Regions from separate parts of the Allofournierella sp. genome, predicted to be linked through region 1. Evidence: predicted binding sites of a transcription regulator. Region 1 holds the regulator's gene; each other region holds the start of a gene.
The links. The regulator HrcA, encoded in region 1, represses chaperone genes, less so after heat shock. The targets are predictions, from matches to a motif close to TGTTAGCACTCNNNNNNNNNGAGTGCTAACA.

Region 1 (7,540 bases):
CCGAACTGGTCATACCGGGCGCGCTTTTCCTTGTCGCCCAGAACCTCGTAGGCCTCGTTCACTTCCTTGAACTTGGCCTCGGCCTCCTTGTCGCCCGGGTTCAGGTCCGGGTGATACTTTTTGGCCTGCTTGCGGTACGCTTTTTTCAATTCATCGTCGCTGGCGTTCTTCGCAACGCCAAGGACCTCGTAATAATCGCGTTTGTCTGCCATAAATTTCTCACCTAAAAGCCCGCCGGGCGGGCCCCTCATGTAAAATCACTGGTGCGGTGTTGCCTGAATCAGCAAAACCAGAAATCGCCGCCCCAGCCTGGGCCGGGGCGGCTGAGTATATTATTTTATACTTCTTTGAAGTCCGCGTCAACCACGCCGTCGTCGGGCTTGCCGTTATTGGCAGCGCCGGCGTCCGCGCCGGGCTGAGCGCCCTGAGCGGCCTGCGCGTTCTTGTACAGCTCCTCGCTGATGGCGTAGAAGGCCTTCTGCACAGCCTCCTGCTTGGCCTTGATGGCCTCGATGTCGGTGCCCTTCAGGGCTTCCTTCAGCTCGGCCAGCTTGCTCTCGACTTCTGCCTTCTTGGCAGCGTCCACCTTGTCGCCCAGCTCGTTCAGGGTCTTCTCGGTCTGGAACACCAGCTGATCGGCGCCGTTACGGGTGTCGATCTCCTCGCGCTTCTTCTTGTCCTCAGCGGCGAACTGCTCGGCCTCACGCACGGCCTTGTCGATGTCGTCCTTGCTCATGTTGGTGGAAGCGGTGATGGTGATGCTCTGCTCCTTGCCGCTGCCCAGATCCTTGGCGCTTACGTGCACGATGCCGTTGGCGTCGATGTCGAAGGTAACCTCGATCTGAGGCACGCCACGGGGAGCGGCGGGGATGCCGTCCAGCTTGAACATGCCCAGGCTCTTGTTGTCGGCAGCCATCTCACGCTCGCCCTGCAGCACGTTGACCTCAACGCTGGGCTGGTTGTCGGCGGCGGTGGAGAAGATCTGGCTCTTCTTGGTGGGGATGGTGGTGTTGCGCTCGATGATCTTGGTGCAGACGCCGCCCAGGGTTTCGATGCCCAGGCTCAGAGGAGTAACGTCCAGCAGCAGGATGCCGCCGACCTCCTTGTTCAGCACGCCGCCCTGGATGGCAGCGCCGATGGCAACGCACTCGTCGGGGTTGATGCCCTTGAAGGGCTCGCAGCCCATCTCCTTCTTAACGGCCTCCTGCACGGCGGGGATACGGGTAGAACCGCCCACCAGCAGAACCTTTGCCAGGTCGGAAGCACGCAGGCCGGCGTCCTGCATGGCCTTGCGCACGGGAACCATGGTGCGCTCCACCAGATCGGCAGTCATCTTGTCGAACTGGGCGCGGGTCAGGGTCATGTCCAGGTGCTTGGGACCGGTGGCGTCGGCGGTGATGAAGGGCAGGTTGATGGCGGTGCTGGGCACGCCGGACAGCTCGATCTTGGCCTTCTCAGCGGCTTCCTTCAGGCGCTGGGCAGCCATCTTGTCGCTGCGCAGGTCGATGCCGTTCTCCTTCTGGAACTCGTCGGCCATCCAGTCGATGATGCGCTGGTCGAAGTCGTCGCCGCCCAGGTGGGTATCACCGTTGGTGGCCAGAACCTCGGTCACGCCGTCGCCCATCTCGATGATGGACACGTCGAAGGTACCGCCGCCCAGGTCGTAGACCATGATCTTCTGGTCGTTGTCCTTGTCAGCGCCGTAGGCCAGAGCCGCGGCGGTGGGCTCGTTGATGATGCGGCGCACGTTCAGGCCCGCGATGGTGCCGGCGTCCTTAGTGGCCTGACGCTGGCTGTCGTTGAAGTAAGCGGGCACGGTGATGACGGCCTCGGAAACGGTCTCGCCCAGGTAAGCCTCGGCATCCGCCTTCAGCTTGGCCAGGATCATGGCGCTGATCTGCTGGGGATTGTAGTCCTTGCCGTCGATGGAAACCTTGTAGTCGGTGCCCATGTGGCGCTTGATGGAGCTCACGGTGCGCTCGGGGTTGGTGATGGCCTGGCGCTTGGCAACCTGGCCAACCAGACGCTCGCCGGTCTTGGTGAAGCCCACCACACTGGGGGTGGTGCGGGCGCCCTCGGCGTTGGCGATTACAACGGGCTCGCCGCCCTCGATAACGGATACACAGCTGTTGGTGGTACCCAGGTCAATACCAATGATCTTGCTCATAATCTATTCCTCTCCTTTGAATCAAGTCAAAATGAAGTTGATGGTTTTAAAAGTGTTTTATAAAAAAGCCGTTTCGGCTTTTTGCCTTATTCAGCCACCACAACGGTGGCATGGCGGACGACCTTGTCGCCCAGCTTGTAGCCCTTCTGGAAGACCTGCACCACGGTGCCGCTCTCCTGGCCTTCGGCCGCGGGCTGCTGCATCACGGCGCTGTGCACCTCCGGGTCAAAGGGAAGGCCCAGTGCGGGGATCTCCTCCACCTTGAGCACCTTGAAGGCGGCGGCCGCTTTGTCCAGCGTCATCAGCACGCCCTTTTTGTAGTTCTCGTCGGTGGTGGGGGCGTTGGCCGCCATGTCCAGGGTGTCCAGAATCGCCAGGATCTGGCTCACCGCGAAGCCCACGCCGTTGTTGAAGGCGGCGTCCTGCTCGCGGGCGGACCGCTTGCGGAAGTTCTCATACTCGGCGGCGGTGCGCAGCAGCTGGTCCTTTGCGGCATTCAGTGCGGTCTCGGCGGCCTGCGCCTGGGCCTTTGCGGCCTCCAGCTCAGCGGCCAGGTCCTTTTTCTTTTCCTTGCCGTGCTTCTTGGGCTCCTGCTCGGCGTTCTCCTCCGGAGCGGCGCCGGTCTCGGCTTTGGTCTCCTCCGCGGGCTGCTCTTCGGGCTGCTGGGCGGGGTTCTTCATCTCTTCGCTCATATATTGTCCTCCTGCGCCTTGCCGGCCATGCATTCGCCGAGCTTCAAGGCATAATATTCCAAAATGGGAATCAGCTGTTCAAAGGGCATCCGTACCGGGCCCAGCAGCGCAATGGCTCCCGTGAGCCCGCCGCCTGCCAGATACCGCTTGCCCATCACGCAAAGGCCGGGCATGGGGTTTTCCATATCCTCCCCCAGCAGCACCGAGGTGCGGCCGGTGGGCGGGGTGATGAACCGGCCCGCCTTTTCCTGATCGGCGAACAGCTCCAGTACGCCGGGCAGGCAGCTTTCCAGCTGGGGCCAGCGCAGCAGATACTGCTGGCCCTCCAGATAGGTGCGCGCCTTGGCGGCTTCACTCAGCAGCGCCGCGGCGGCCTGCACCACCGGGTACAGAGCCGGGCCACGCTCGCCCATGCTGGCGGTCACAGCCGCCAGCCGCTGAGCGCTCAGATCCGCCGGGGCCACAAAGGCCAGCCCGCGGTTCAGCGCCATGGCAACCAGCTGCGCGTCCTGCCGGGAAAAGCAGGTCTCCAGCCGGGCCACCCGGGTGCGTACTCCGCCCGCGCTGGTCACGCCCAGCACCGCTGCGGAATACCGGCCCACCTGCACCACCTCGAAATGGGCGATGCGCAGATCATCGGACCGGGGGGTGGTGGCGGCCACCGTGTAGCCGGTGTGCTCCGCCAGCGCCTTGGCCGCGCCCTCTGCCAGCTTATCCGGCTCGTAGTCCAGCCGGGCGAACACCTGGTCGATCTGGGCCTTCTGGCGGGGGGTAAGGCCCGCCTTGGGCTGCATCAGATGATCCAGATAATACCGGTAACCCTTGGCGCTGGGCACCCGGCCCGCGCTGGTGTGGGGCTGCTCCAGCAGGCCCAGCTTGGTAAGGGCGGCCATCTCGTTGCGTAAGGTCGCGCTGGAGACCGCCATATCCAGATACTGGCTCAGAAGACCCGAGCCCACCGGTTCGCCGCCCTGGGTATACAGAGCAACGATCGCTTCCAGCACACGCTGCTTTCGATCATCCATCGGCACAGGTCCTCACCTCTTTCGTCTCTCGTTTAGCACTCTATGTTCCCGAGTGCTAAGTCTATTTTACTCCATTTTATACAGCTGTCAAGGGGGTGCGCGAAAATTTTAAAAGTTTCATGCTTTGTTCACAATCTCCCGCTGGGGCGGGAAAAACAAAGGCTCCCGCGGCCGGTGCTGGCCGTGGGAGCCGGAAGGTTGGCGCTTCAGTCCTCCACCTGCTTTGCCAGGAAGGACGCGGCGATCTGCAAAGCGGCCTGCTCCGATTCGCCGGGGCGGGCGCTCTTGTCGGCCGAGAGCAGGATCACAGCGCCCGCCACATCGCCCCCGGCCAGCAGCGGGCAGGCGCCCAGGATGTGCTTGTCCGACCCCTCGCAGGGGAAGACGCACTCCTCGGCTTTGCCGCTGTGCCAGAAGGGCTTGCGCCGGTCCATGATGCGCTCCAGCGGGATGCTCACGCCCCGCTCCTGATAGTCCCGCTTGGACCCGCCCGCGGCGGCAATGATGCTGTCCCGGTCACAGACCAGAGCGGTCAGATTCAGCGACCGGTTCAGCACCTCGGCATACTGGGCGGCAAAGCCCGCCAGCTCGCCCATGGGGGAATATTTTTTGAAGATGACCTCCCCCGCGCCGGTGGTGAAGATCTCCAGCGGGTCGCCCTCCCGGATGCGCTGGGTGCGGCGGATCTCCTTGGGAATGACCACCCGGCCCAGATCGTCGATGCGTCTCACGATTCCTGTTGCTTTCATGGCAGACTCCTTCTTTGGATTGGTATTGTAATTCGTAGTATCTGCCAGAATTTCCAGTTTATGCACGCCGAACGAAAAAAGGCCCCGGGCGGCGTGCTGCCGCCCGGGGCCTTCTCATAAAATCAGGTTTATTCCGCGCCCACCAGGCCGTTCCACAGCCGGTAGTACACGCCCTGCTTTGCCAGCAGGGTCTCGTGGGTGCCCTCTTCCTCGATGCCCTCGGCGCCCAGCACCAGGATGCGGTCCGCGTGCTGGATGGTGGTCAGCCGGTGGGCGATGGTCAGGGTGGTGCGGCCCTTGGCCAGCTGCTCCAGGCTCTTGCCCACCAGCACCTCGCTCTCATTGTCCAGCGCGCTGGTGGCCTCGTCCAGGATCAGAATGGGCGGGTTCTTCAGGAACACCCGGGCGATGGAGATGCGCTGCTTCTGCCCGCCGGACAGCTTCACGCCCCGCTCGCCCACGTAGGTGTCGTAGCCGTTTTTCAGCTGGGTGATGAACTCGTGCGCCCCGGCCAGCTTGGCGGCGGCGATCACCTCTTCCCGGCTGGCGCCCACCTTGCCGTAGGCGATGTTCTCATACACGCTGCCGCTGAACAGGTACACATCCTGCTGCACCACGCCGATGGCGCTGCGCAGGCTTTTCAGGGTCACGCTGCGCACATCCTGATCGTCGATCAGAATGCGGCCGCCAGTCACGTCGTAGAAGCGGGGGATCAGGTTGCACAGGGTCGTCTTGCCGCCGCCGGAGGGGCCCACCAGGGCCACCTTCTCGCCGGGCCGGATGGACAGATTCACATCCCGCAGCACCTGGTTGTGGTCATCCGGATATTCAAAGCTCACGTTCTCCAGCCGGATGGCGCCCGCCTTCACATCCAGAGGCTTTGCGTCCGGCTCGTCGAAGATCTCCACATCCGCGTCCATGATCTCGCAGAAGCGCTCGATGCCGGTCATGCCCCGCTGGAACTGCTCGGCGAACTCCACGATGCGGCGGATGGTGGCGATGAGGGTGGTCACATACAGCATGTAGGCCACCATATCGCCCGGATCGATCTTGCCGTATACCAGGAACAGTCCGCCGGCCACGATCACCACCAGATACATCAGGCCGTCGAACAGGCGGGTGCTGGTCTGGAAGGCGGCCATGTAGCGGTAGCTCTGCTTCTTGATGGCCTGGAAGGCGGCGTTGTCCTTTTCGAACTTTTCCTTCTCCACTTCCTCGTTGGCGAAGGCCTTCACCACCCGCTCGCCCAGCAGGCTGTCCTCAATGCGGGCGTTCAGCTCGCCGATCTGCATCCGCTGGCGGCGGAAGGCCGCCCGCATCTTCTGGTTGATGATGGTGGAGACCACCGCCATCAGGGGCACGCAGGCGAAGAGGATGAGGGTCAGCGCCACGCTGGACTGGCACAAAATCACGAAGGAGGCGGCGATCTTGATGGCCGCGATGAAGAACTCCTCCGGGCAGTGGTGGGCAAACTCGGTCACATCGAACAGGTCGTTGGTGATGCGGCCCATGATCTGGCCCACCTTGGTGTTGGAATAATAGGTGTGGCCCAGCTTCTGCAGATGAGCAAAGGCGTCCCGGCGCATGTCGGTCTCCACATACACGCCCATCACATGGCCCATGTCCGCCATGTAGTAGTTGGCCGCGCCGTCGATGAGCCGCAGCACCAGGTACAGAGCACCCAGCTGCAGCACCACCTGAGCGGTGAGCGCCGCCAGATCGGTGGTGGCGGTGTTGGTCAGGTAGCGCATGATGAGCGGCAGCACCATATCACACAGGGTGGTGAGGGCCGCGCAGAACAGGTCCAGCGCAAGGATATGCCGGTATTTGCGCAGGTAGGGCCAGAAGCGCCGCATCAGGCCCTGCTTGTTGGCTTTGGTTTTCATATCGTTTTCCATCCTCAATTTTCTGTTTGGGTCGGTTACACACAAAAGCGAAGAGACCTTTTTGGTGATCTCTTCGCTCGTTGATTATGTAGGGGGATCAGCCCGCCGCGGCAGCCGGAACGGACTCGGCACCTTCCGGCGCGGGGGCCGGATTCGCGGGGGTGGAGTTGTCCGGCACGGTCACCGTGGGCTCACTGGGCGCAGGAGCCTGGGTGGGCTGCGGTACCTCAGTGGCCGGAGCCTGGGTGGGCTGCGGTACCGGGGTTGCCGGGGCCTGCGTGGGCTGCGGCACCTCAGTGGCCGGAGCCTGGGTCGGCTGCGGCACCTGGGTGGCCGGGGCCTGCGTGGGTACTACAGGAGCGGGGCTCGCGCTGGGGGTGGGACTGGGCGAAGCCGTGGGCTCCGGCGTCTGGGTGGGCTCGGCCTCCTTCTGCTCGAAGTAGGCGGTGAGGATCACACCGTTGGCGTCCGCGTTGCCGGGCACCGTGAAGGTCAGGCTCTCGCCGCTGCCGCCGGTGCTGCCGATGGTGGCAGCCCAGCCCACAAATTCCCAGCCCTCATTGGGCACAGCGGTCACGGTGGAGCAGGTGCCGCCCTTGGCCACCATCTGGCTGGTGGCGCCGCTCAGGGTGCCGCCCTCGCTGCACACAAATTCCACCGGCACCTTGGTGCTGGTCTGGCCGTTCTCGCCCCGCACCGCGATGGGATCGCTGGTGATCAGGTTCGGGGTAACGCCCTGCACCTCAGGCACCTTGTTCAGAGGCTTGGGACGGGTGTCCTCGGTGATGTAGGCGTGGGTCTTGATATACTCGAACAGAGCCCGCACGCCGTTCTGGCTCAGGTGTACACCGTCGCTCAGGGTGTAGTCGGTCTTGGCCCAGCCGGTTTCCGGGTCCTCCAGAGCCTGGCTGCTGTCCAGATACTTATAGCCCTCCTCCTCGCACATCTGCACGATGGCGCTGTTCAAGGCATCCACCTGGGTCATGCTCAGGGCAGTGTTGCTGCGCTGCTTGTCCAGCGG
Region 2 (7,540 bases), on a different contig from region 1:
TTCCGTAAACCACCGTGGCGGTTAGCGGCTGCCACCAGGCCTCCAGATCGGTGGCCAGCTCCGCGGCAATGGACCCGATGGTGATGCTGGTTACGTAATCAAACAGACTCATCTGGCCAATCTGACGCTGCCCCACCAGCTTGCACAGGCCAAACAAGACTACGATGGAAACCAGGCTTGTGATGGCGATTTTTCCAACTTCGCTATAGATCTGCATAATATCCGGCCTTTCTTGCGGCAAGGCGGCCGCGGTATCCTGTTGTAAGGATGAACAAATCCTCTGTGATTTATTCATGAAAAGCAAGGCTTGGCGAATCTGGCTGAATTATGTATAATAGGTCCATCATATCAAAGTGCGCGGCAGCGCGCTGACAGGAGGGCATAGCCGTTGCGGCATGTTTTTATTGTAAATCCCGTTTCCGGCAAAGCGGACGCCAGCGGAGTGCTGGTTCCCAAGATCATTCAGGCGGCAGCTCGGCAAGGAGTGGAGTACGAGATCCTTCTGACTGAGCGGCCTGGTCATGGAGTGGAGCTGGCACGGCAGCAGGCAGAATCAGGGGAGTCTGTTCGTCTGTATGCTTGCGGAGGCGATGGGACTCTAAATGAGGTACTGCGGGGTGCTTACGGTTATAAAAATGCCCTGGTGGCTTGCGTTCCCTGCGGCAGCGGCAACGACTTTGTGCGCAATTTCGGGGGCAGCGCGTCGTTTCTGGATCTGGAAAACCTGATTCAGGGCGAAGCGGTTACCATGGATCTGATCGAGACTGATCAGGGTCTGGCAGCCGCCATCTGCTCTGCCGGTCTGGACGCCCAGGTTGCCTACGGAATCCCGAAGTTCCGACGGATTCCTCTGTGCGGTGGCTCCATGGCTTATAAACTCTCCATATTGCAGGCGGTCAGCGGGCCTCTGGGTCACCGGCTGCGAATCTGCGCGGATGACGAGACCATTACCGGCGACTTCTTGATGCTGGCTCTCTGCAACGGCTCCACCTATGGAGGCGGCTTTTGGGCTGCGCCGCAGGCCTGCATGAACGATGGCCTGCTGGACCTGGTTCTGGTGCGAAAGATCGGTCGGCTGCAGATTGCCCGCCTGATCGGCGACTACCAGAAAGGCCTGCACATGCAGGGTGACCAGGTCGCTCCGGCCTACCGCGATATTATACTGGCAAGAAAAGTGCGTCGCCTGCAGCTGGACACCCTGGATGGCAATCCCATCGTCGTGACAAGGGACGGGGAATGTGCCCCGTATACCAGCCTGCAGGCCCATGTGCTGCCTGCCGCGGTACAAATCGTGCTGCCGCGTTCCGTACTGAATGCGGAGCTGCCCGCGCTGCGCAGAGATGCTGCCCATAATTAAATGAAAAAGGCAGTGGGAAGGAATCAGAGGATTTCGGCCCGCAGCCTTTTCTTTGTGCGAAACAAAAAGCAAAACCAAGCAGCAAAGCAGATGTCGATATTGCTAACAAAGAAAAGGAAGTGTGCCGAAAAAGCTTGCAGAACGCAGAACAAAGAGATCAAGCAGGTAAAATCATGGTTTGTTCACAAAAAATTTTTTATTTATCCACTTGATTTTTCCGGGAAGAGCGACTAAAATATACATTAGCACTCAGGTAGAATGAGTGCTAAACAAATTTTTGTTATCATTAAATTTATTTTTGAATAGGAGGATATCTTCCATGAAAATCAAGCCTCTTGCAGATCGCGTTGTGATCAAGACCGTTGAAGCCGAAGAAACCACCAAGAGCGGCATCATCCTGGCCGGTTCCGCCAAGGAAAAGCCCCAGGTGGCCGAGGTGCTGGCAGTTGGCCCCGGCGGCATGGTAGACGGCAAGGAAGTGGAGATGATCGTCAAGGTAGGCGATAAGGTCCTCACCAGCAAGTACTCCGGCACCGAGGTGAAGGTGGACGGCGAGGAATGCACCATCGTGCGCCAGAGCGACATCTTGGCCATCGTGGAGGAGTAATTTCCATCCTCCGTTTTCAAAACTGACTGATCGAATGCGCGCTGCGCATCCCGCAATAAAAGGAGAGATTCATTATGGCAAAACAAATTCTGCATGGCGAGGCTGCCCGCAAGGCCCTTTCCGCTGGTATTGATACCCTGGCTGACACCGTCCGCATCACCATGGGTCCCAAGGGCCGCAACGTGGTGCTGGGCAAGAAGTTCGGCAGCCCCGTGATCACCAATGACGGTGTAACCATCGCCAAGGAGATCGAGCTGAAGGACGTGTTCGAGAACATGGGTGCTCAGCTGGTTCGTGAAGTTGCCACCAAGACCAACGACATCGCTGGCGACGGCACCACCACCGCCACCGTTCTGGCCCAGGCTCTGGTACACGAGGGCATGAAGAACGTTGCTGCCGGCGCCAACCCTATGGATGTAAAGCGCGGCATGCAGAAGGCTGTGAAGGCTGCTGTTTCCGCTTTTGCTGCCAACAGCCAGAAGGTAAACGGCTCCAAGGACATCGCCCGTGTTGCCACCGTTTCCGCTGATGACGCCACCGTTGGCGAGCTGATCGCCGAGGCTATGGAGAAGGTAACTGCTGATGGCGTGATCACCATCGAAGAGAGCAAGACCGCCGAGACCTACTCCGAGGTCGTGGAAGGCATGCAGTTCGACCGTGGCTACATCACCCCCTACATGGTGACCGACACCGAGAAGATGGAGGCCGTGATCGATGACGCCTACATCCTGATCACCGACAAGAAGATCAGCGTGATCCAGGACCTGCTGCCCCTGCTGGAGCAGATCGTACAGAGCGGCAAAAAGCTGGTCATCATCGCTGAGGATATTGAGGGCGAGGCTCTGTCCACCCTGATCGTGAACCGTCTGCGCGGCACCTTCACCTGCGTGGCCGTTAAGGCTCCTGGCTTCGGCGATCGCCGCAAGGAGATGCTGCAGGATATCGCCATCCTGACCGGCGGCCAGGTCATCAGCGAAGAGCTGGGCTACGACCTGAAGGAGACCACCGTTGACATGCTGGGCCGTGCCCGTCAGGTCAAGGTGACCAAGGAGAACACCACCATCGTGGATGGCGCCGGTGCCAAGGAGCTGATCAAGGAGCGCGTGAACCAGATCCGTGCCCAGATGGAAAGCTCCACCAGCGATTTCGACCGCGAGAAACTGCAGGAGCGTCTGGCCAAGCTGGCCGGCGGTGTTGCCGTGATCCGCGTGGGCGCTGCCACCGAAGTGGAAATGAAGGACAAGAAGCTGCGCATTGAGGACGCTCTGAACGCCACCAAGGCTGCTGTGGAAGAGGGCATCGTGGCCGGCGGCGGCACTGCTGCCATCAACGCCATCCCCGCTGTGCAGAAGGTATGCGACGAGCTGGAAGGCGACGAGCGCACCGGTGCCCGCATCGTTCTGAAGGCTTTGGAAGCTCCTCTGCGCCAGATCGCTCAGAACGCCGGTCTGGAGGGCAGCGTCATCATCGACAAGATCCTGAGCTCCGGCAAGTCCAACTACGGCTTCGATGCTCAGAAGGAGCAGTACTGCGACATGATCGAGGCCGGCATCGTTGATCCCACCAAGGTGACCCGTTCCGCTCTGGAGAACGCCGCCAGCGTTGCTTCCATGGTTCTGACCACTGAGAGCCTGGTTGCCGACGAGCCCGAGCAGCCTGCTGCTGCGCCCGCTCCCGACATGGGCGGTATGGGCGGCATGTACTAAGCCATACCATAACCCCATAACCCAAACAGCAAAGGCCTGCATGCAATGCGCATGCAGGCCTTTTTGCGTAAAGCAGCTTTCTGCCGAGCGGGCCCGGTTCGGTGTTTTTCGGTGCTCCACGGAATGAACTCCGATTCATCTGCCCAAACTGAAAGCGGAGGTGGAGAGAATGACGCAGAAACGTCTTGCTGCACTGTTTGGTGCAATGCTCCTGGCTTTTTCCGTAGTAATGGGCAGGCTATATCTGCTGGCGCAAAACCGGGAGTACGCCCGGACGGCACAGGCGCAAACAGTGACCACGCTCACGCTGGAAAACAGCCGGGGCAACTTATATGACTGCAACGGAACGCCTTTGACCGGGTACGGGCAGCAGTATTATGCATTGTCCATCCCGGGAGAGAGCAGCTACGCGGAACTGTTTCAATACGTCCCCTACAGCGAACAGGCCTATCTCTATGAAAAACGAAATGCACTGGCTCCTTTTCTGGTTCAGGTGGACCGGGATCTTACCGATCAGGGAATCTATACCTATTCCGTACCCAACCGCTATTGCCCGCTGCCCCTAGCGGAGCACCTGATCGGTTATTTAAATGGGGATGGCAGCGGCGTGGCTGGTCTGGAGCAGGCGTTTGACGAGTTGCTCACCAGTGGCCGGTCCGCCCGCGAGGTGCAGTGTGTGACCACAGCACAGGGTTCATTGCTTGCAGGCAGCGAACCCCAACTGCTAGAGCAACAGGAGGAAGGGCAGGGGGTGATGCTTACCCTGGATACCGCCACCCAACGGGTGTGCGAGGCCATTGCTCAAACATCCATGAGTACCGGCTGTATATTGGTCCTGGATGTGGCCACCGCAAAGGTCCGTGCCAGTGTAAGCATGCCGGAATTCGACCCGGAGAACATTCAGGCCAGTCTGCAAAACGAGAACTCGCCGTTTTTGAATCGGGTACTATGCCAATACAATGTGGGGTCTGTGTTCAAGCCGATCCTGGCTGCCGCTGCACTGGAGCGGGGCATCGGCTGGTACAGCATGGAGTGCGAGGGTGTGATTACCATCAGCGATCACGACTACCACTGTGCCCTGGACCGAGCCCACGGGCTGATGAACATCCGCGGAGCACTGGAAAAAAGCTGCAACTGCTTTTTCATTGATCTGGGTATGCAGCTGGGCGGCAGCCGCGTGGCAGAACTGGCCCGGCAATTCGGCTTCGGGCAGACGGTCTATCTGGCAGGTGGGCTGAAAAGCGCCGAGGGAGTGGTGCCAGAGGAGGAAACGTTGGAAGATCTGGGCCAGCTGGCAAACTTCAGCTTCGGCCAGGGCCAGCTGATGGCCGCGCCGGTCCAACTGGCCGCTGCCTACAATGCTCTTGCGGCCGACGGAGTCTACCGCAGCCCCAGCTTTCTGGAAGCGGTGATCGATGAGACCACCGGCGAGATGGTCCGCCAGCTGTATCAGCCGGATACCCGTCAGGTGGTGAGCACATCCACCGCCGAAACACTGTGCGACATGCTGGCCGGAGTGGTGAATGAGGGCATCGGTGCACAGGCTGCCCCGCAAAACGGCACAGCCGCTGGCAAAACCGGAACCGCCCAAACTGCCGTGTTCGATGAAGAGGGCAGGGAAGAGATGAACTATTGGTTTGCGGGTTTTTATCCGGCAGAGGACCCACTGTATACCATCGTGGTACTGCAGGACGGCACGCCGGAACCGGAAACAAGCTCCGCTGCCATTTTTGCCCAGGTATGCGATGGATTGTTCTGGCTGCAAAGCGAGGAGACCCGTGCACAGATCTTTGAACAGCAGGAGCAGCTGAAAGAAGAACAGGCAAAATCCACCGCCGACAGTTGACAAGCGGTACGGCACGCGCTATACTTGTAAAGTAAATGATTATGATAATGGCTGTGATAGGGCCAATGGCGGGCAGATAGCCACAGAGAGGAGATCATTCGGTGCAAGATCTCTGCTTATACTCCCGCCCCATGCCACCCTTGAGCCCCCGGTGATGAATTGGGCGTAACGCGGCGTTAACGCGCGAAAAGCGGTGGTTTCGAAGCATCGAAGCCACAATCTGGGTGGTACCACGGAGAGTTTTATAGCCTTCGTCCCTGTTTGGGGGCGAGGGCTATTCTTTTTTCTCCGGCGATCGAGCAATTATCTGATCAGACGTTTTGTACACAACACATGTAGAGGAGTTATGAACGATGCAATGGACCGGTTTGAATGAACTGCGTGAAAAGTATCTTTCGTTTTTCGAGAGCAAGGGCCACCTGCGGCTGGACAGCTTCCCCCTGGTACCGAAGAACGACAACAGCCTGCTGCTGATCAACAGCGGCATGGCCCCCATGAAGAAGTGGTTCCTGGGTCAGGAGGAGCCTCCCCGTCATCGGGTGACCACCTGCCAGAAGTGCATCCGTACCCCGGATATCGAGCGCGTGGGCATCACTGCCCGTCACGGCACCTACTTCGAGATGCTGGGCAACTTCAGCTTCCAGGATTACTTCAAGAAGGAAGCCACTGCCTGGGCCTGGGAGTTCCTGACCAAGGTTCTGGAGATCCCCGCTGAGCTGCTGTACATCTCGGTTTACGAGGACGACGACGAGGCCTGGGACATCTGGACCAAGGACATCGGCATTGCTGAGGACCACATGGTTCGCTTCGGCAAGGAAGACAACTTCTGGGAGCACGGCTCCGGCCCCTGCGGCCCCTGCAGTGAGATCTACTTTGACCGCGGCCCCGAGCACGGCTGCGGCAAGCCCGACTGCAAGGTTGGCTGCGACTGCGACCGCTACATGGAGGTCTGGAACCTGGTGTTCAGCCAGTTCGACTCCGACGGCAAGGGTAACTACACCCGCCTGGAGCGCCCCAACATCGATACCGGCATGGGTCTGGAGCGTCTGGCCTGCGTGATGCAGGGCGTGGGCAACCTGTTCGAGGTTGACACCGTTCGCGCTATCCTGAACCATGTGGAGAAGATCAGCGGCAAGACCTATGGCGAGGATGCCAAGACCGACATCTCCATCCGCGTGATCACCGACCACATCCGCTCCACCACCTTCATGGTGAGCGACGGCATCATGCCCTCCAACGAGGGCCGCGGCTACGTGCTGCGCCGCCTGCTGCGCCGCGCCGCCCGTCACGGCCGGATGCTGGGCATCACCCGCCCCTTCCTGACCGAGCTGGTGGATACTGTTATCCATGAGAACAAGGCCGGCTACCCCGAGCTGGAGGAGCATGCCGACTACATCAAGAAGGTCATCGGTACCGAGGAAGAGCGCTTCTACAAAACCATCGACCAGGGCATGGCGATCCTGAACAACCTGATCGACAACATCACCAAGGCCGCCGTGGCCGGCAAGGAGAAGATCCTCTCCGGTATCGACGCCTTCAAGCTGAACGACACCTTCGGCTTCCCCCTGGATCTGACCCGCGAGATCGCTGCCGAGGCCGGCATCATCGTGGATGAGGAGAACTTCCACTCTGAGATGAAGAAGCAGAAGGAGAAAGCTCGTAAGGACCGTCTGTCCCGCGGCATCTCCGGCTGGGATTCCGACCTGTTCAGCGAGCTGACCGTGCCCGCCACTGTGTTCACCGGCTACGAGAAGCTGGAGGACAAGGGCCAGGTGATGGCTCTGTCTGACGGTGAGGAGCTGGAGAATGCCATCTCCACCGATGAGGGCGCCAAGGAAGGCGTTCTGGTGGTTCTGGATCAGACTCCCTTCTACGCTGAGAGCGGCGGACAGGTGGCCGACACCGGCTCCATCGTGACCGCTGATGGAGCCCGCCTGGAAGTGAAGGACGTGAAGAAGACCGGCAAGGGCTACTTCGTGCACACCTGCACCCTGGTGGAGGGCACCGTGAAGGTGGGCGACAGT
Region 3 (7,540 bases), on a different contig from region 1:
CGGCGGACGGCAAGAGCATCATCCTCATCACCCACAAGCTGAAGGAAATCAAGGCCTCGGCCGATTTCTGCACCATCATCCGCATGGGTAAGTACATCAATACCGTGGAAGTGGACAAGGTGAGCGAGGACGACCTGGCCAGCATGATGGTGGGCCGCAACGTGAACTTCAAGGTGGACAAGCAGGAGCAGGAGCCCGGCGATGTGGTTCTGGATGTGAAGGACCTGCACGCGGTGGATTACCGTGGCGTGGAGATCCTGCGCGGCCTGAACCTGCAGGTGCGCAAGGGCCAGATCCTGGGCCTTGCGGGCATCGACGGCAACGGCCAGACCGAGCTGGTGGAATGCATCACCGGTCTGCGTAAGGCCACCAAGGGCTCCATCACTGTGAACGGCACCGACATCTTCAACAAACCGCCCCGCTACGGCTTCGAGCATGGCGTATCCAGCATTCCTGCGGACCGGCAGAAGCATGGTCTGGTGCTGGAGTTCAGTGTGGCTGACAACATGGTTCTGCAGAACTTTGCGGAGGACAAATACTCCAGCCACGGCATTCGTAAGATGGATGCGGTGAACAGCTTTACCCAGGAGGCCATTGAAAAGTTTGACATTCGCCCCCGCGACTGTCTGAACAAGCCTGCCGGCACTCTGTCCGGCGGTAACCAGCAGAAGGTCATCATCGCCCGCGAGGTCACCAACAACAAGGACCTGCTGATCGCGGTGAACCCCACCCGCGGTCTGGACGTGGGCGCCATTGAGTATGTGCACAAATACATCGTGGAGCAGCGCAACAAGGGCAAGGCCGTGCTGCTGGTATCCTTTGAGCTGGATGAGATCATCAGCCTTTCAGACGAGATCGACGTGATCTTTGACGGGCGGATCAACGGCAGTCTGCCCGGCAAAGATGCGGACGAAAATACCCTTGGCCTGTGGATGGCAGGAGGTAAGGCGGATGAATAAACTGGAAAAATTCCTGAACAGCAAGTTCCTGGTGACTTTGTTCTCGATCTTGCTGGGCTTTGTGGTGGGCGCACTGTTCCTGCTGCCCATGGGCATCAGCCCTGTTGAGGCCTATGCCAAGCTGTTTGACGGCGTGTTCGGCAGCGTGCGCAACATGGCCTACAGCGTTGTATATGCCACCCCGCTGATCTTCACCGGTCTGGCGGTGGCGTTCTCGTTCCGCACCGGCGTGTTCAACATCGGTGCCGAAGGTCAGTTCGTCATGGGCTCCATGGCGGCCTGTGTGGTGGGCATTCTGGTGCCCGCACCGGCGATCATTCTGGTTCCCCTGTGCTTTATCGCGGCACTGGCTGTGGGCGCGGTCTGGGGCCTGATCGTGGCGTTCCTGAAGGTCAAGTGGGGCATCAATGAGGTGCTCAGCATGATCATGTTCAACTGGATCGCCTTCTATCTGTCCAACTACATTGCGGATCTGCCCATGATCCACAACGAGGGCAATGCCGAGGCAACCAAGAATGTGCAGGATGCGGCCCGCATTCTGTTCCCTCAGGCCTGGCTGGACGCTCTGTGCCCTGCTTCCAACTGGGGTATCCTGCTGGCTGTGCTGGCTGTGATTCTGGTTTATGTGATCATCGAAAAGACCACCCTGGGCTATCAGCTGAAGGCGGTGGGCTTCAACCGCTCGGCTGCGGAATATGGCGGCATCAGCGTGAATAAATCCATTTACATCGCCATGGCCATTTCCGGCGCGCTGGCCGGCATGGGCGGCGCGATCCAGCTGCTGGGCATGGGCAGCCGTATCAGCATTTTCACCGCTCAGGAAAGCTTCGGCTTCCAGGGCATCAGTGTGGCGCTGATCGGCGCTTCCAATCCCATTGGCGTGTTCTTTGCCGGCCTGTTCTACGGTGCGCTGAAGTATGGCGGCTCCAAGCTGAACCTGATCGGTGCCCCGTCTGAGGTGATCAACATCATCATGGGTACGGTCGTGTTCTTCATCGCCATCTCCCATGTGTTCCGCTTTGTGAAAAAACGCAAGAACAACAAGAAGGGGGAGGCCTGAGCAATGGATCTGATCGTAAACAACCTTGGCATTATCATTTACGCCACCCTGCTGTTCACCCCTCCGCTGCTGTTCGCGGCTATGGGCTCCTGCTTCTCTGAGCTGAGCGGCGTGGTGAACATCGGTATCGAGGGCATGATGACCATCGGTGCCTTTGTGGGCGCGGCCACCGGCCATTACACCGGCAATCCCTGGCTGTCCTTTATCTGCGGCGGCCTGGCGGGTATGCTGTTCGGCGCGCTGCATGCGCTGGCCACTGTGAAGCTGAACGCAGACCAGACCATTTCCGGTACTGCCATCAACTTCCTGGCTCCCGGTGTGGCGGTGCTGATGGCGAAAGCGCTGTTCAATTCTTCCGATACGGCGCCTCTGGACTCCACCAGCAAGATTCCCACCCTGTTTGCCGATGCCTTCACCGGCGGCGGCGTGTGGAACAACTTTATGAAGAATGTGTTCTCCACCTATGCCACCACCTATCTGGTGTTCATCGTGCTGGTCATCGTGTGGTTTGTGTTCTACAAGACCCGCTACGGTCTGCGCCTGCGTGCCTGTGGCGAGCATCCCGAGACCTGTGATACTCTGGGCATCAACGTGATCCGCATGCGCTTCTCCGCTGTTTGCATCTCTGGCTTCCTGGCCGGTCTGGGCGGCGCCTGTGTGACCATGGCCACCATGAACCAGTTCCGTCCCACCTCCATCGTGGGCCAGGGCTTCATTGCCATCGCTGCCGTTATCTTCGGTAAGTTCCGTCCTCAGGGTGCTATGATTGCCTGCCTGCTGTTTGGCATGTGCTCCGGCATCCGCGTGGTCGTGGGCAGCAACGCGATGGTATCCGCTCAGCTGATTTCCATGATTCCCTATGTGGTCACCGTGGTTGTGCTGATTCTGTTCGTGGGTAAGGCTCATGTGCCTTCTGCCAACGGCAAGCCCTACGTGAAAGCAAAATAACAAGGAGGCTGCGGCCCTATGCGTATGTTTGATATTATCGCGAAAAAGCGCGATGGCGGCGTGTTGAGCCGCGAAGAGCTGGAATTTGCGGTGATGGGGTTCGTAAACGGCCAGGTGCCGGATTACCAGATGAGCGCCCTGCTCATGGCCATCTATCTGCGAGGCATGACCGAAAAGGAGACTGCTCAGCTCACCGATGTGATGGCTCATTCCGGCGACATGGTGGATCTTTCCGCTATCTCCGGCATCAAGGCCGATAAACACTCCACCGGCGGTGTGGGCGATAAGACCACCCTGGTCATCGCGCCCATCGTGGCTGCCTGCGGGGTGAAGATCGCCAAGATGAGCGGCCGTGGACTGGGCCACACCGGCGGCACGGTGGATAAGATGGAAGCCGTGCCCGGAACCCAGACCGCCGTGGGTCGGGAGCGCTTTTTCGCCCAGGTGAATGAGATCGGCATCAGCGTGATCGGTCAGAGCGGTAACCTGGCCCCGGCGGACAAAAAGATGTACGCCCTGCGGGATGTGACCGCCACCATCGGCTGTGTACCGCTGATTGCCTCCTCCATTATGAGCAAGAAGCTGGCCGCCGGGTCTGACTGCATCCTGCTGGATGTGAAAACCGGCAACGGTGCCTTTATGAAGACACTGGACGATTCCATCGAGCTGGCAAAGGCCATGGTGAGCATCGGTCAGCACAACGGCCGCAAGGTGGCTGCTCTCATCACCGATATGGATACCCCGCTGGGCCACAACATCGGCAACAGCCTGGAGGTCATCGAGTCGGTGGAGGTGCTCAAGGGCCACGGTCCGGCAGACCTGACCGAGGTGTGCTACCAGCTGGCTGCCAACATGCTGTATCTGGCGGGCAAGGGCTCGCTGGAGGACTGCCGCCGCATGGCGGAAGAGGCTGTTGCCAGCGGCGCGGCCTACGAGAAGCTCAAGCAGATGTTTGCTGCCCAGGGCGGCGATGTGTCGGTGCTGGACGACCCGGACAAGTTCCAGAAGGCGAAGTTCAGCCGGCCGCTGCTGGCAGCTGAGAGCGGCTATCTGGTACGGATGAACACCGAAATGGTGGGCAACGCCAGCGTCGGCCTGGGCGCGGGCCGCATCACCAAAGAGGATGTCATCGACTTTGCGGCAGGCATTGTGCTGCACAAAAAGACCGGTGACAAGGTGGAGGCGGGCGAATGCCTGGCCACCCTGTATGCGGATCAGGAAGAAAAGTTTGATGCAGCGGAAGAGATGTTCCGCGCAGCCCTCACCTTCGGTCCCGAGCCGGAGCCGGTGCCCGCACTGGTTATGGCCCGTGTGACTGAGGAAGGCGTGGAGCGGTTCTAAGCCTTATACGAAACGTAATAAAAAGACCCGGTTTTCCACCGGGTCTTTTTATTATCGCAAAAATGACTGTAAGCCGGTCAGACATGGGGGAGTTTGGAAGCATCAGCAAACTGTGCCCCAAAAGAACAGTAGAGAGTTGTTCTTTATGCGTGCGGGCAGAAAAAGCGCGTATTCTATAAACTAATAGAAATATATGAATTGAAATCAACAAAATGGAATTAAAAAACCGCCCGATATCATCAGCGTGACTGACGATATCGGGCGGTTTTGTTCTGTTTGCTTTTGGGGAGATCGGGGCAGGGGAGCCGGAATTACTTCAGCAGCTCACACACAGCCTGCGCATAGGCCACGGGGTCCTCGATGGGCATACCCTCGATGAGCAGGGCCTGATTGTACAGGATGTTCGCGTACTTGCCCAGCTTTTCGGTTTCGCCGTTTGCCTGCAGGGTCTTCAGAGTTTCGAACACAGGATGAGAAGCGTTCAGCTCCAGCACCTTCTCGCTCTTGGGAGCGGGCATGTCGCCGCTGTTGGGCATGGAGCTCAGAACCTTCTCCATCTCCAGGCTCAGGGGGCCTTCGCTGGCGATGCAGACCGGGTGGCTCTTCAGACGGGTGGACAGGCGCACCGCAGTGACCTTGCCGTCCAGTGAGGTCTTCATGGCCTCGAACAGGTCTTTGTTGGCCTCGCTGGCCTCCTCGGCGGCCTTCTTCTCCTCTTCGGATTCCAGCCCCAGATCGCCGCTGGAAATGTTCTTGAACTCCTTCTCCTTGTCTTTCTCGCCGTAGTGACGCAGCATCTGCAGGCAGAATTCATCCACATCCTCGGTGAGCAGCAGAAGGTCATAGCCCTTGTCCAGCACCAGCTCAGCGGCGGGCAGCTTGGCCAGACGCTCGGTGGAATCGCCGGCAGCGTAGTAGATGTACTTCTGCTCCTCAGGCATCTTGTCCACATATTCCTGCAGGCTGATCAGCTTGTTTTCCTTGGCGCTGTGGAAGAGAAGCAGATCCTTCAGCAGGTCGCTGTTGGCGCCGTAGCCCTCGTAGCAGCCAAACTTCAGCTGACGGCCGAAGCTTTTGAAGAACTCGTCGTACTTCTCACGGTCGTTGTTCTTCATGGCGTTCAGCTCGTTCTTGATCTTCTTTTCCAGGCTGTTGCGGATCAGCTTGAGCTGGCCGTCTTTCTGCAGCATCTCACGGCTGATGTTCAGGCTCAGGTCCTGGCTGTCCACAATGCCTTTCACGAAGCTGAAGTGGTCGGGCAGCAGGTCGGCGCATTTGTCCATGATCAGCACGCCGGAGGCGTACAGCTGCAGACCCTTCTCGTAGTCTCGGCTGTAGTAGTTGAAGGGAGCATGGCCGGGGATGAAGAGCAGAGCGTTATAGGTGGCAGTGCCTTCGGTGCGGCTCACGATCACCCGGGCGGGATCTGTGAAGTCGTAGAACTTATCCTTGTAGAACTGGTTGTACTCCTCGTCGGTCACGTCGCTCTTGCTGCGCTTCCACAGGGGAACCATGCTGTTCAGGGTCTCCAGTTCAGTGTAGGTCTCGTATTCGGTCTTGTAATCCTCACCGGCATCGGCGGGGCGCTCCTTGGCGCGGGTCTTCTCCCGCTCCATGCGGATGGGGTAGCGCACATAGTCGCTGTACTTCTTCACGATGTGCACCAGGTTGTATTCGTCCAGGAACTCGTCGTAGTTCTCGTTCTCGGCATTCTCCTTGATCACCATGATGATCTTGGTGCCCACGTCTTCCTTGTCGGCCTCGGTGATGGTGTAGCCCTCAGCACCGGTGCTCTCCCACTGCCAGGCGGTGTCGCTGCCGAAGGCGCGGCTGATCACGGTGACCCGGCTGGCCACCATGAAGGCGGAATAGAAGCCCACGCCGAACTGACCGATAATGTCGATGTCCTCGGCTTTGTTGTCCTTCTTGAAGTCCAGGCTGCCGCTGCGGGCGATGGTGCCCAGGTTTTCCTCCAGCTCTTCCTTGGTCATGCCGATGCCGTTATCGGTCAGGGTCAGGGTGCGGTTTGCCTTGTCCAGCTCCAGCAGGATCTGATAATCCTCTTTTTTGGTGGTAACGGCGTGGTCGGTCAGGCTCTTGAAATAGAGCTTGTCGATGGCGTCGCTGGCGTTGGAGATCAATTCGCGCAGGAAGATCTCCTTGTTGGAGTAGATGGAATGGATCATCATATCCAGCAGCTTTTTGCTTTCGGCCTTAAATTCTTTCACAGCCATGATTGAACGCTCCCTTTTATGAAAAGTTATTGTAAAACAAAAAAGATTAGCACTCGTTATGATTGAGTGCTAATCTAATATACACCTTTTTGAAGAAAACTGCAAGAGGGTTCACAAAAAGTTTAAAACTCCTTGCGGCTGTAGATGCGGGTGGCAAGGGCCCAACAAATCAGGTATACCGCGACGCAGCCCACCGGCATCACCACAGCCCAGCCCCAGACGGCCAGATCCCCCAGAAACAGCGTTTGCAGCAGGGGAGGCAGTGTCATATCCTGCAGCAGATCCAGTTTGCCCAGTACCATCACGCAGCCGAACAGCGCCGCCGCAACCAGCAGCACTGCGGTGCGGGCCTTTTCCACGCCGTATTTGTAGGAAAGCACCAGCGAAATGCCGAAGTAGGCAAGGCAGACAAAGGAAACCGCAAGCAGGCTAAGCAGGTTTTCCATCAAAGGTTCGCCCTTCAGCAAAGCCAGCAGACCGCACAGCAGTGTGCCGATGGCAAAGCTGATGAGCAGCGCAAGGGTGATGAGGATGAACTTGGCACCCACGAGCTGCCGCTTGCTTACCGGCAGGCTGGCGGCGTACAGGTCCCATTTGGAATAGTTGTCGATGGTCAAACCGCTCAGAATGTAGAAGCCGGAGATCCAGGCGAAGAAAAACACCATGAAAGTGAAGTCCATCGCCAGAGCCATAGCGCTGTAAAGCACCAGGACCAGGGCAAGGTTTTTGTGGTACGCATGCCAGAGAATGAAGAAGTCTTTTTTCAGCAGGCCGATCATTGTGCATCCCTCCCGGTATAAAACTGCATGATGTCCTCGATGCTGGCTCGGTCGATCACCGCATCCGGCAGAGCCCGGCGGGCGGCGGCCGCGTCGCTGACCAGCGTCTCACAGGTGAAGTCCGTCTTGCGGGTGGCCACCTTGATCCGGCTGTCCAGCGCCTCCAGCTGCTCCGGGCTGCAGCGCAGAATGCCGTATTTTTCCAGCAGCTCGTCCCGG

Region 2: groES (co-chaperone GroES) is a predicted target of HrcA. The motif match lies at 1,598-1,628, and genes of this name have one in related genera.
Region 3: htpG (molecular chaperone HtpG) is a predicted target of HrcA. The motif match lies at 6,587-6,617, and genes of this name have one in related genera.

Annotation. Positions count from the first base shown of each region.
Region 1 is NZ_JAGHKE010000006.1:26,545-34,084, forward strand. Features, by position in the region: gene dnaJ (molecular chaperone DnaJ) at 1-212, opposite strand, end outside; gene dnaK (molecular chaperone DnaK) at 338-2,167, opposite strand; gene J7G73_RS01510 (nucleotide exchange factor GrpE) at 2,254-2,859, opposite strand; gene hrcA (heat-inducible transcriptional repressor HrcA) at 2,856-3,884, opposite strand; gene J7G73_RS01520 (stage V sporulation T C-terminal domain-containing protein) at 4,091-4,633, opposite strand; gene J7G73_RS01525 (ABC transporter ATP-binding protein) at 4,762-6,519, opposite strand; gene J7G73_RS01530 (GDSL-type esterase/lipase family protein) at 6,617-7,540, opposite strand, start outside.
Region 2 is NZ_JAGHKE010000049.1:25,706-33,245, reverse strand. Features, by position in the region: gene J7G73_RS07605 (DUF421 domain-containing protein) at 1-217, opposite strand, end outside; gene J7G73_RS07600 (diacylglycerol kinase family protein) at 389-1,357, shown strand; gene groES (co-chaperone GroES) at 1,677-1,964, shown strand; gene groL (chaperonin GroEL) at 2,039-3,670, shown strand; gene J7G73_RS07585 (penicillin-binding protein 2) at 3,840-5,516, shown strand; gene alaS (alanine--tRNA ligase) at 5,870-7,540, shown strand, end outside.
Region 3 is NZ_JAGHKE010000003.1:72,275-79,814, forward strand. Features, by position in the region: gene J7G73_RS00940 (ABC transporter ATP-binding protein) at 1-959, shown strand, start outside; gene J7G73_RS00945 (ABC transporter permease) at 952-2,019, shown strand; gene J7G73_RS00950 (ABC transporter permease) at 2,023-2,967, shown strand; gene J7G73_RS00955 (pyrimidine-nucleoside phosphorylase) at 2,986-4,308, shown strand; gene htpG (molecular chaperone HtpG) at 4,620-6,542, opposite strand; gene J7G73_RS00965 (ABC-2 transporter permease) at 6,665-7,321, opposite strand; partial or broken gene J7G73_RS00970 (ABC transporter ATP-binding protein) at 7,318-7,540, opposite strand, start outside.